DNA from 2 places in the Burkholderia cenocepacia genome. Region 2 is predicted to be linked to the other one. Evidence: riboswitches for the same ligand, from Rfam matches in the RefSeq annotation. Region 2 holds a riboswitch; the other holds the start of a gene.
The links. A riboswitch is a leader RNA that binds a small molecule or an ion and turns the genes downstream of it on or off. The one in region 2 is predicted to bind cobalamin.
Positions count from the first base shown of each region.

Region 1: it holds a riboswitch for cobalamin, as region 2 does, so the genes downstream of both, SY91_RS24740 (CbtB-domain containing protein) here and SY91_RS20765 (TonB-dependent receptor domain-containing protein) in region 2, are expected to answer to the same signal.

Region 1 is NZ_CP060040.1:1,868,926-1,874,639, reverse strand. It holds gene SY91_RS24760 (DHA2 family efflux MFS transporter permease subunit) at 1-650, shown strand, start outside; gene SY91_RS24755 (2OG-Fe(II) oxygenase) at 906-1,667, opposite strand; gene SY91_RS24750 (inorganic phosphate transporter) at 1,970-3,562, opposite strand; gene SY91_RS24745 (histidine phosphatase family protein) at 3,727-4,317, opposite strand; cobalamin riboswitch at 4,364-4,507, shown strand; gene SY91_RS24740 (CbtB-domain containing protein) at 4,540-4,749, shown strand; gene SY91_RS24735 (CbtA family protein) at 4,763-5,485, shown strand; gene SY91_RS24730 (LysR family transcriptional regulator) at 5,507-5,714, opposite strand, start outside.
Region 2 is NZ_CP060040.1:946,348-952,061, forward strand. It holds gene SY91_RS20740 (isocitrate lyase) at 1-422, opposite strand, end outside; partial or broken gene SY91_RS20745 (YbaK/prolyl-tRNA synthetase associated domain-containing protein) at 827-1,330, shown strand; gene SY91_RS20750 (transcriptional regulator) at 1,344-1,982, shown strand; gene SY91_RS20755 (threo-3-hydroxy-L-aspartate ammonia-lyase) at 2,049-3,023, shown strand; gene SY91_RS20760 (hypothetical protein) at 3,139-3,387, shown strand; cobalamin riboswitch at 3,671-3,864, shown strand; gene SY91_RS20765 (TonB-dependent receptor domain-containing protein) at 4,080-5,714, shown strand, end outside.

The sequences.
Region 1 (5,714 bases), 920 kb from region 2:
ATTTCACGACGTTGAAGGTGCCGACGTTCTCGGTGACGGTGATCACCGGTTCGATCACGCGAATGGCGATCAACGCCGTCCCGTACCTGCTGCCGCTGCTGTTCCAGATCGGCTTCGGGCTGTCGCCGTTCCAGTCAGGTCTGCTGCTGCTCGCGAGCGCGCTCGGCAACCTCGGGATGAAGGCGGGCACGTCGTGGATACTCGACCGTTACGGCTTTCGGCGTGTCGCGCTCGTCGACGTGACGATCGTCGGCATCTTCACCATCGCATGCGGCTGGTTGACCGCGTCGACGCCGCTGGCGATTACGCTGCTCGTCGTATTCGTCTACGGGCTCACGCGATCGATGCAGTTCACGACGCTCGCGACGCTGGCTTATGCGGATATCCCCTCTCACCAGACGAGCGCGGCCAGCACGCTGTGGAGCGCCGCGCAGCAAATGACGATCGGGATGGGGATCGCGTTCGGTGCATTGTCGCTGCGGCTCGCAGCATTGGTGCGCGGCGATGCGGCCGGCATGCACTACGTGCTCGCCGATTTTCGCTGGGCGTTCATCGCGGCGGGCGTGCTCGCGCTGCTGACGTTGCCGGGCTATGCACGGCTGGCTTCCGATGCCGGCGACCGGCTGCGGGCCAACATGGCGCGAGGATAGGCCGACTGCCAATCGTATTGGCGGGATGGCAGGTGAGTACGCATGTTTTGTGGCGCTCACCAAAAGCGCTGATTCGTTGCGGCCGCGACCGCTTGACGGTCAGCGCAATCGGTCTCCAGTCACTGCGGGCGAGCGGCCATCTGGCCGGCCATGCTTGATCGGAATGCTCTGCGAACGATGACGTGCGGTGCCGGGATGAGCAGAGTGCGATGCGCGACAAGCGGCACGACAGCAGCGCAGCTGTTCCGCCTCCCGCTACTGCGCGTCATGGAAGATGATGCCAACCGTATGGCGGTGGCCGCTTCGAATCCGGCTGACGCCGTGGCGCAGGTTGACGCGATAGATGCCTCGGGTTCCCTGCACCGGCCGGCCGTGTACCGCGAAGATCACCGCGTCGCCTTGTGTCAGCGGCACCACTTCCGCACGCGACTGCATGCGTGGACGCTGTTCCGTCAGCACGAATTCCCCACCAGTGAAATCACGGCCCGGCGCCGACAGCAGGATCGCGACCTGCAGCGGAAATACGTGCTCGCCATACAGGTCCTGATGGAGGCAGTTGTAGTCGTCGGCGCCGTATTGCAGGATCAGCGGCGTCGGTCGCGTCTGTCCCGCTGCATGGCAGCGATCGAGGAATGTCGCATGGTCTTTGGGATAACGAACGTCGATCCCGAGTGCGTGGTTCCAGCGATTCGCGATCGGCGCGAGATGCGGGTACATCGTCGCACGCAGCTCGGCGATGACCGCAGGCAGCGGATACGCGAAATACTTGTATTCGCCGCGGCCAAAGCCGTGCCGCGCCATCACGACGCGTGAACGATAGAGCGCATCGCGCGGATAGAGCGACGCGAGTGCATCGCACTCGCTGGCCGACATCAGGCCCGGTACGCGCGCGCATCCGAAGCGATCGAGCTCGGCATCGACGCTCGGCCAGTCGAGGGTGTCGACGCGTTGCGCGATGTCCAGCGATTCGACGGCAGGTTGCAGATCGGCAATGTTCACGGGCGTACCTCGGGGCATGGGCAGCGTGGCGCCGTGCGGTCGCGCACGGTCGAGTTCACGATGAAAGTTGATGAACCCAGTCTAGCGGCGTCCGGGAGCCGGCACGCTCCAGATCTTGCGCTTTAATTCGGGCGGCGAAACGGGGAAACGTTGAAGGCGCGGCACCGACACACTGAACGTGGCGACGTGCCGGAGCGAAGAGGCGAAGAGGCGAAGAGGCGAAGAGGCGAAGAGGCGAAGAGGCGAAGAGGCGAAGAGGCGACAAATCGAGCCTACGCGGCGGATAGCCGGCTATCGCCCGCCACCCGCCGCACCCACGATCAGGCCAGCGACCGGAACAACCAGTAAAGCCCTGCTGCCAGCGCGATCGACGCCGGCAGCGTCAGCACCCATGCGAGGACGAGGCTGCGCACGGTGCTCCATTGCAGCCCGGAGCCGTTCGCCGCCATCGTGCCCGCGACGCCCGACGACAGCACGTGCGTCGTCGACACGGGCAGCCCGTACATGTCGGCGGCGCCGATCGTCAGCATCGCGACGAGTTCGGCCGATGCGCCCTGTCCGTACGTCAGGTGCTGCTTGCCGATTTTTTCGCCGACGGTCACGACGATCCGCTTCCAGCCGACCATCGTGCCGAGGCCCAGCGCGATCGCGACGGCCACCTTCACCCACGTCGGAATGAACTTGGTCGCGTGGTCGAGCTGCTTGCGATAGTTGTCGATCGCGAGCTTGTCATCGGTGGCGAATGCGGGCTGGCCCGACTTCTCCATCAGACGAATGGCTTCGGAGACCAGATACATCGTGTTGCGCACGTTGTCGACGTCGTGCTGCGGTACGGCCGCCATCGAGCCCGACGCGCCGACGGCGGTCGCGAGCGACGTGGACAATTGCGCGACGGCCGGCAGCACGGCGGGCGTCAGTTCACGATGCTGCACGTAGTGTTCGACATCGGCGCGCGGGTTCGCGGACGGCGCGACGCCGTTCGTGTACTTCCCGAACGTCGCGGCCGCCTGGTTCGCGACCGCCACGAAAGTCTGCGATTCGGCGGGCGTGACGGCCTTGTTCAGCGCGTAGGCGGTCGGCACCGTGCCGATCAGGATCAGCATGATGAGGCCCATCCCTTTCTGCCCGTCGTTCGACCCGTGCGCGAACGACACGCCGGTGCAGGTGAGGACCAGCAGGCAGCGAATCCAGAACGGCGGCGGCTGATCCTTCGGCGGCTCCTTGTACAGCTCCGGAATCCGCACGAGCGCCTTCAGCGCAAGCAGCAGCAGTGACGCACACAGGAACCCGACGATCGGCGACAGCAGCAGCGACTTGCCGACGCCGAGGGCCTGGCCCCAGTCGACCCCACTCGTGCCGGACGGCCCGTGCATCAGCTGGTTCATCAGCCCGACGCCGATGATCGACCCGATCAGCGTATGCGAGCTCGACGACGGCAACCCGAAATACCAGGTCGCGAGGTTCCAGACGATCGCGGCGATCAGCAGCGCGAACACCATCGCGAAGCCCGAGCCGCTGCCGACCTGCAGGATCAGCTCGACCGGCAGCAACTGCAGGATGCCGAACGCGACGGCACCGCTCGAGACCATCACGCCGAGGAAGTTCCACATGCCCGACCAGATCACCGCGACGTTCGGCGTCAGCGAGTGCGTGTAGATCACGGTCGCGACCGCATTCGCGGTGTCGTGGAAGCCGTTGACGAATTCGAAGCCGAGCGCGATCAGCAGTGCGGCGCCGAGCAGCAGGTATGGGAACAGTGTCCCTTCGCGGACCGGCGCCAGATCGGCGACCAGGTGCGTGGCGATATAGACGGCGCCGAGCACGAGCACCAGCAGGAATGCGGCATAGCCGACCTGTCGGGTGCGTGCGACGGAGCCCGGATTGTTCGGGGCGGACGAAGCGGGTTGATTCATGACGGCATCTCGTGAGGGAACCGCGTCCGATGCTAGCTGCGGCTAGCCGTCAGTTTGATGACAGTCGGGATGACGAACGGTGTGTCTTACGGGATGTAAGGCGGGCGGCGGCATGCGACGCGCCGGAGCGCGTCGTCGACTCACATAGTGAACATCACAGTGACTTACGCGCCGGTGTCGCGCGGGTCATCGTCCGTCGTGGCCAACGTCCAGCCGGCCGGCGATGCGACGAACGTCGTGCACGACAGCGGCGCGACGTCGAGACGCGCGGCCGCTTCGGGAGCCATCCGCAGCACATGCGCGATGGCCGCGCGGACGATCGGCGCATGCGTGATCGCGACGACGTCGCGCTCGGGCGGCAGCGCGTTCAACCAGGTGCCGATCCGGTGCGCGGCGGCTTCGAACGATTCGCCGCGATGCGGCGACGCGGACGGCGTGCCGAGCCACGCGGCAAGTTCGTCAGGGAGGTCGCGTGCGAGATCATGCAGCCGCTTGCCGCGCCAGTGGCCGTAATCGATGTCGCGCAGCGCGTCGTCGATGTCGGCGCGCAGCCCGAGCGCATCGGCGGTCTGCCTGGCGCAGCGTGCCGGGCTGCACAGCACGAGCGAGCCCGCGACGGCCTTCCACCGGCCACGCAGCGCAGCAGCTTCGGCGAGCCCGTGCGCGTCGAGCGGATCGTCGTCGGGAAACGTGCCGGTGCGCATGGCGCGGGTCGATGCGTGGGCGATCAGGCGCAGTGAGGCAGGTAGGGTCATGTCGGTTGTCGGATGATCCGGAACGGAGCGCGCTCGCCCATCTGTGATCGCTTCAATACGCGAACGTTCGCGCGTACAATTCGCCCGATACGAAGCGCGGAAGCCGGTGCAATTCCGGCGCGGTCGCGCCACTGTAACCGGAGAATCGATGATCCCGGAAGCCAGACCTGCCTTCGTACCCATCCATCATTTGTCGGGGCGCGATTCCCCTGAGGTGCATCCATGAGCGAAGCAGTGCTGAAGCCGGCGGTCGTGCCGGCACCCATTCCCGTCCGTGAGTTGTTGCCGTGGGCCGTGTTCGTCGGCCTGATTCTGCTGCTGGCCTTGTATTTCGTCGGTGCGGAACAGGGCGCGACGTCGCTCGTGCCGGGCATGGTCGTCCACGAATTCGTCCACGACGGCCGCCATCTGCTCGGCTTTCCCTGCCACTGACGCGGAGCCTACGATGGTCGGAAAGCTGCTCATGCGCGGGATGCTCGCAGGCATCGCCGCGGGCCTCCTCACGTTCGGTTTCGCCAGGATCGTCGGCGAACCGCAAGTCGATCAGGCGATCGCCTTCGAAGAAAAAACCACCGCCGCTCAAGGCGAGGCGCCGGAGCCCGAGCTGGTCAGCCGCCACACGCAGGCCGGCCTTGGCTTGCTGACGGGCGTCGTGACGTACGGCGCGGCATTCGGCGGGCTGTTCTCGCTGGTCTTCGCGTATGCGTACGGACGCGGCAGCCGCCTGCCGGCACGGCCGCTGGCCGCGTGGCTCGCGCTGGCGGCATTCGTCGCGCTCGTGATCGTGCCGAACCTCAAGTACCCGGCCAATCCGCCGTCGGTCGGCGATCCCGACACGATCGGTTATCGCACCGGGCTGTTCTTCCTGATGATCGCGATCTCGGTCGCGACGATGGTGTTCTCGGTCGGCGTGCGCCGCCATCTGCTGGCGAAGCTCGGCCAGTGGAACGCGTCGATCGTCGCCGGGCTCGTGTTCGTCGCGATCATCGCGGCCGTGCAGGTCGGGCTGCCGTCGGTCAGCGAGTTGCCGGCCGATTTCCCGGCGGCGTTGCTGTGGAAGTTCCGCGTGGCGGCGATCGGCATGCAGGTGATCATGTGGACGACGCTCGGCCTGCTGTTCGGCGCGTGGGTCGAACGCGGCGAACGCGCCGGCATGCGCGCCGCCTGAACGCGGGGCAAACGGGCGCGCCTAGCGCAGCATGCGTGGCGCGTTCCACGTCGATTCGCGCGCCAGCGCGACGAACGCGGCCAGATAGTCGACCGCTGCGTCCGCTTCGCGGATGCCGAGAAAGATCTGCTTTGCGATGCCTTTCTTGCCGAGCTTGACCGGCACGACCGGCATCCGGTCCGCATACTCGTCGGCGAGCCACCGCGGCAGTGCTGCCACGCCGCGCCCA
Region 2 (5,714 bases):
TCGGCCTGGCGCAGGAACGTGTACAGCTCGCGGATCAGCGCGCTGACCGAGGTCTTTTCGTGCATCGACTGGTCCGGCAGCGGGCCGAATTCCGAACGCAGCGCGGCGACCATCCAGCCCGACAGGTACAGGTAGCGGCGTTCGGTGCTGTTGAAGTGCTTCTTGATGGAAATCATCTTCTGCTGGCCGATGAAGCCGTGCCAGCAACCCAGCGACTGCGTGTACTTGGACGGATCGGCATCGTACGCGGCCATGTCGGCGCGCATGATCTTCGCGGTGTACTTCGCGATGTCCAGGCCGGTCTTGAACTTGTTCTGGGCACGCATGCGGGCCGCATACTCGGGGCTGATGGCGTTCCACGCGCTGCCGTGGTTTTCCTTCAAGCCAGCCACTGCCTTGATGTCGTCTTGATATTGGGACATGTCTATCTCCTGGGAACGAAGCGCATTTGAGTAAAGGTTTCAGCGTGCCCGCCGCGTGTGACGAAGCGAACTGCATGGACTCAATAGTAATCCCGCCCAGCGAAATTTCGGTCAAGTCTTATATAAGACATAAGATATAAATTTTCGTTATTTTTCAATGAGATAGTCACGCGTTTTTGCGATGCAAAACACGGTTTCAAGCGGCGGTAAAACGTGGCGGCAGGAATTTCGCGCGACTTCCGCAATATGAAATGCCCTTTCGGCTGCTGAAGAATGAGCACGCGTCGACAAGGCGGGGCAACGACGGCCACTCCCCTTTGTCATGGTTATGACAAAACGTCTATACTTGGACGATTCTTTGAGCCACGCATATCGACGCATTGGCCTGCCCGCCCCGGAGCGACATGAACGACTCTTCCGTTTTCGACACGCTGTGCGAACTGCTGAATACATCCGGCGCGCGTTTCCGCGTGCTCGAGCATCCGGCGGAAGGCAAATCCGACGCGATCGCCGCACTGCGCGGCACCCGCCCCGAACAGGGCGCGAAGGCAATGCTCTGCACGTTCAAGGATGGCGGCGACACCACCGCGCTCGCGGTGATTCCCGGGCACCTGAAAATCGACTTCCGCAAGGTCGCCGATGCGGTGGGCCGGCGCAAGGCGACGCTCGCGTCGCCTGACGTCGCGGCCGCCGTCACGCGCTGCGTGATGGGTGCCGTGCCGCCGTTCGTATTCGATGCGAACGTGACGCTCGTGGTCGATCCCGCGCTGGTCGAGCGCAACACCGAGATCGCGTTCAACGCCGGCCGCCTCGACCGCTCGGTCGTGCTCGACGCGGCCGACTATGTCCGGATCGCGCGCCCGCTGCTGGTCGACATCACGCGGCCCGAAACGACCGACACACCCGCCCCCAGGACCACGCATGAGCACGAACCGCAAAGCGCTGCCGTCGGAGCAGGCGTCGCTGATCGAACAGGTACAGCGCATCGCCGAAGGACTCGGCGAGATGTTCGCGCCGTTCACCGAGGTCGTCGTGCACGACCTCCGCACGCCGGAGCACGCGATCCTCGCGATCCACAACAACCTGTCCGGCCGCGCGGTCGGCGATCCCGCGACCGAACTCGGCCTCGCCCGCATCGCCGACGACGATTTCCCGCAGGTGCTCGCGAACTACCCGAACCGCTTCGCCGACGGCCGCACCGCGAAAAGCACGTCGATCGGCATCAAGGATTCGAGCGGGCGCTACGTCGCCGCGCTGTGCCTGAACGCCGACGTCACGCTGTTCCGCGGCTTCCAGGGCATGCTGAACCAGTTCTGCCGCACCGATGGCGAGACCGTCGTCGAGACGCTGGACCCGGCCGGCGCGGACGCGATCCGGCAGCGCATCGACGCATTCGCGACGCGCCTCGCGACGACGCCGCGCGAGCTGAAGACCGACCAGCGCCGTGAACTGATGCAGACGCTGAAGGCCGACGGCTTCCTCGAGGTGCGCCGCGCGATGGAGATCGTGTCGCAGCATCTCGGCGTGTCGCGCGCGACCGTCTACAACGACGCGAAGTGACGCCGCGCGTCCGGTATTGCCGTTTTGAGTTTCCCGTTGACTGACCTTTTCGACTCTCGAGCGACCATGAATTCTCCGACTCTCCCTACGTACGACGACGTCGTCGCCGCCGCGGCCCGGCTCGAAGGCCATGCGCACCGCACGCCGGTGATGACGTCGCGGACGATCGACGACGCGCTCGGCGCGCAGGTGTTCTTCAAGTGCGAGAACCTGCAGCGCATGGGCGCCTTCAAGTTCCGCGGCGCGTTCAACGCACTGTCGCGCTTCAACGCGGAACAGCGCCGTCACGGCGTCGTCGCGTTCTCGTCGGGCAACCATGCGCAGGCGGTCGCGCTGTCGGCGCGCATCCTCGGCATTCCCGCGACGATCGTGATGCCGCAGGACGCGCCGGCCGCGAAGATGGCCGCGACACGCGGCTACGGCGGCAATGTCGTGACCTACGACCGCTATACCGAGGATCGCGAGCAGATCGGGCGCGATCTCGCGGAAAAGCATGGGCTCACGCTGGTTCCGCCCTACGATCACCCTGACGTGATCGCCGGCCAGGGCACCGCGGCCAAGGAACTGTTCGACGAAGTCGGCCCGCTCGACGCGGTGTTCACGCCGCTCGGCGGCGGCGGGTTGCTGTCGGGCACCGCGCTCGCCACGCGCGCGCTGTCGCCGCACGCGAAGCTGTACGGCGTCGAGCCGGAAGCCGGCAACGACGCCCAGCAATCGTTCCGGTCCGGCACGATCGTGCATATCGACACACCGCGCACGATCGCCGACGGCGCGCAGACGCAGCACCTCGGCAACCTGACGTTCCCGATCCTGCGCCGCGACGTCGACGACATCCTGACCGCGACGGACGCGGAACTGGTCGAGTCCATGCGTTTCTTCGCCACGCGGATGAAGATCGTCGTCGAGCCGACCGGCTGCCTGTCGTTCGCCGCCGTGCGGCGGATGAAGGATGCGCTGCAGGGCAAGCGCGTCGGCGTGGTGATCAGCGGCGGCAACGTCGATCTCGAGAACTTCTGCGCGCTGGTGTCGGCGCCCGCCTGACCGTCGCGGCGCGCATGAAGATCCTGTCATGCGTGCCGCCGCCCCTTCACGGCGCGTTTAGTTTCGCGCCCTAGACTGATTACGTCGTCCTGAATTCAGTCGTGAAGGAGTCGCCATGAATACGCACGCGATCGCCGCCGCCGCCCTCGCGGCCGCCTCCCTGCCGGCGTTCGCTCAACCGGATGTGACGTCATCCGGTTTTCCCGCCGCCGCGCCTCACCCCGCAGCCGGGCAAGCAGTGCACCGTTCGCCCGCCGCGTTGCCGCCCGCCGGCTTCGTGCTCGCGAAGATCGATCAGAACAATACGCCGCCCGATCGCGGCGGCGACCCGGGCGGCCGCGCGCATGGCGGCACGCACATGTAACGACGCGCCGCCGCGGCATTCAGAACGAACGTCGGCAGCGACGGACCACGGGTGCCGTGGAGATCGTCGGTGCGCCGCTGCCGTGCGCTGTCGATCGTCCCCGGTGGCGGAATCAGCCAGTCGCGCCCGGCGCGAAGTCACGCGCTCGACCCGCCGGTTTCATCAGACGTGAAACGTTGTACCGTCGGGAGAGCGCGAGCGAATCCGGCACTCCGCCGCCGGACAATGACGTTTTTTTACATCCCCACCCGGCCGCACGATTGACGCGCCGGAGGGCGCGCCATTACCCTTGCGCGCTGATGGTTCCCGGAGACGGGATCAAAAGGGAACGCAGGCGAGGCAACGCCTCGAAGCTGCGGCTGCCCCCGCAACTGTGAGCGGCGAATCCGTGCCACCGCATGCCACTGGGAAACCGGGAAGGCCCGCACGGACGACGACCCGCGAGCCAGGAGACCTGCCATCGACCCGAGGTCCAGCAGCCGCACCGGGCGGGGTGTCCCGATGCGCCAGGCGCCGCCCCCGGCGGCCGCCCGTTGCATGGACGACCCGACCTCAGGATCCGTCAGATGTCCATCGTTCCCGAATCCGCTTCCCGACCGGAAGCGTCGCACCGACACGCCGTCGGCATGCGCCCCTTGCCCGCCCTCGGCTCACGATCGCCGTACACGCCACACGCTTGGTCCCGCTGTCTCATGAATATTCGTCACCTGCTTGCCACGTCCGCCGCTACCGCGCTGCTTTCCCCGCTCGCCCATGCGGCTGGCGACACGGCGCAGGCGCAGCCCGCCGCGCCTGCGTCAGGCGCGGACCTGCCGACGATCAGCGTGACCGACACACGGCATCTGCCCGAATCGTTCGACCGCCGCTATGCATCGACGCAGGTGCTCACGCGCGAGGATCTCGACCGGCTGTCGCCCGCCGACCCGAGCATCACGCAGGCGCTTGCGACGCTGCCGGGCGTGACCGTCGCGCAGAACGGCGGGCCCGGCTCGTCCGCATCGGTCAGCATCCGCGGCTCGTCGGCGAGCCAGGTCGCCGTGTTCATCGACGGCATCCGGATCGGCTCGCCGACCACCGGCATCGCGCCGTGGGCCGACCTGCCGACCGAAGCGTTCGAGCGCGTCGAAGTGATCTCCGGGCCGGCCGCCGCGTCGTTCGGCAACAACGCGATGGGCGGCGTCGTGCAGCTCTTCACGCGCCGCGCCGCCAACCAGCCGAACCGGACCACCGTGTCGTTCGGCGGCGGCTCGAACAAGACGTTCGACACGCAGTTCCGCACGTCGGGCACGGTGCCGCCGACGGGGCCGCTGGCCGCGCTCGGCGGGCTCACCTACTCGCTCGGGCTGCACGACTACAACACGGCCGGCATCGATGCGACGCGGCCGTTCTTCTACGGCCACGAAGACGGCCGCAATCCGTATCACGCGCAGGATCTCGATGCGCGGCTGGGCTATGCGCGCGACAACTGGTCGATCTCGACGTTCGCGCTGTACCACCGCTCCGATCTGTCCTACGACAACAGCGGCTACGCGAATCGCGAGCTCGATCACCAGTTGACGACCGGCGTCGCGTTCCATCTCGACATCACGCCCGATACGCAGTTCGATCAGTCGTTCGGCTATGCGAACGACCGCCAGTTCATCTACGCGGACAACCCGGCGCTCGCGACGGACCAGATCAATTCGCAGCGCATCAGCACGTCGACGTCGCTGACCCATCAGGAGCACGGGTTTCACCTGTTCGGCCTGCCGCTGTCGGGCGAATCGAAGCTCGCGTACGACTTCACGCGCGAGCAGGCGTTCCTGCCGGTCGACATTCCCGGCGGCGTGCCGACGCGCAACGATTCCGCGTTCTCGCTGCACCAGTCGGCGACGTTCGGCCGCGTGACGATGTTCGTGGCCGGCCGTCACGAGATCATCGCCGGGCAAGCGGTGAACACCGGCAACGCCGCGCTGTCGTGGGCGATCACGCCGGTCTACACGGCGCGCGTGTCGTACGGCAATGCGTTCCGCCTGCCGACCTTCAACGACCTGTACTACCCCGGCTACGGCAATCCGAACCTCAGCCCGGAACGCAGCACGTCGGTCGAGGCCGCGCTCGACGCGAACACGGCGTACGGCATGTTCACCGCGGCGATCTACGACACGCGCGTCAACAACCTGATCGCGTACAACCCGGCGACGTTCTCGCCGATGAACATCGGCCGTTCGCACATTCGCGGCATCGACCTGTCGTACAAGGGGACGATCGGCCGTTCGACGCCGGTGAGCGTCGCGGTCGGCATCCTGAATCCGCAGGACGAAACCAACCAGACCTGGCTCAGCCGC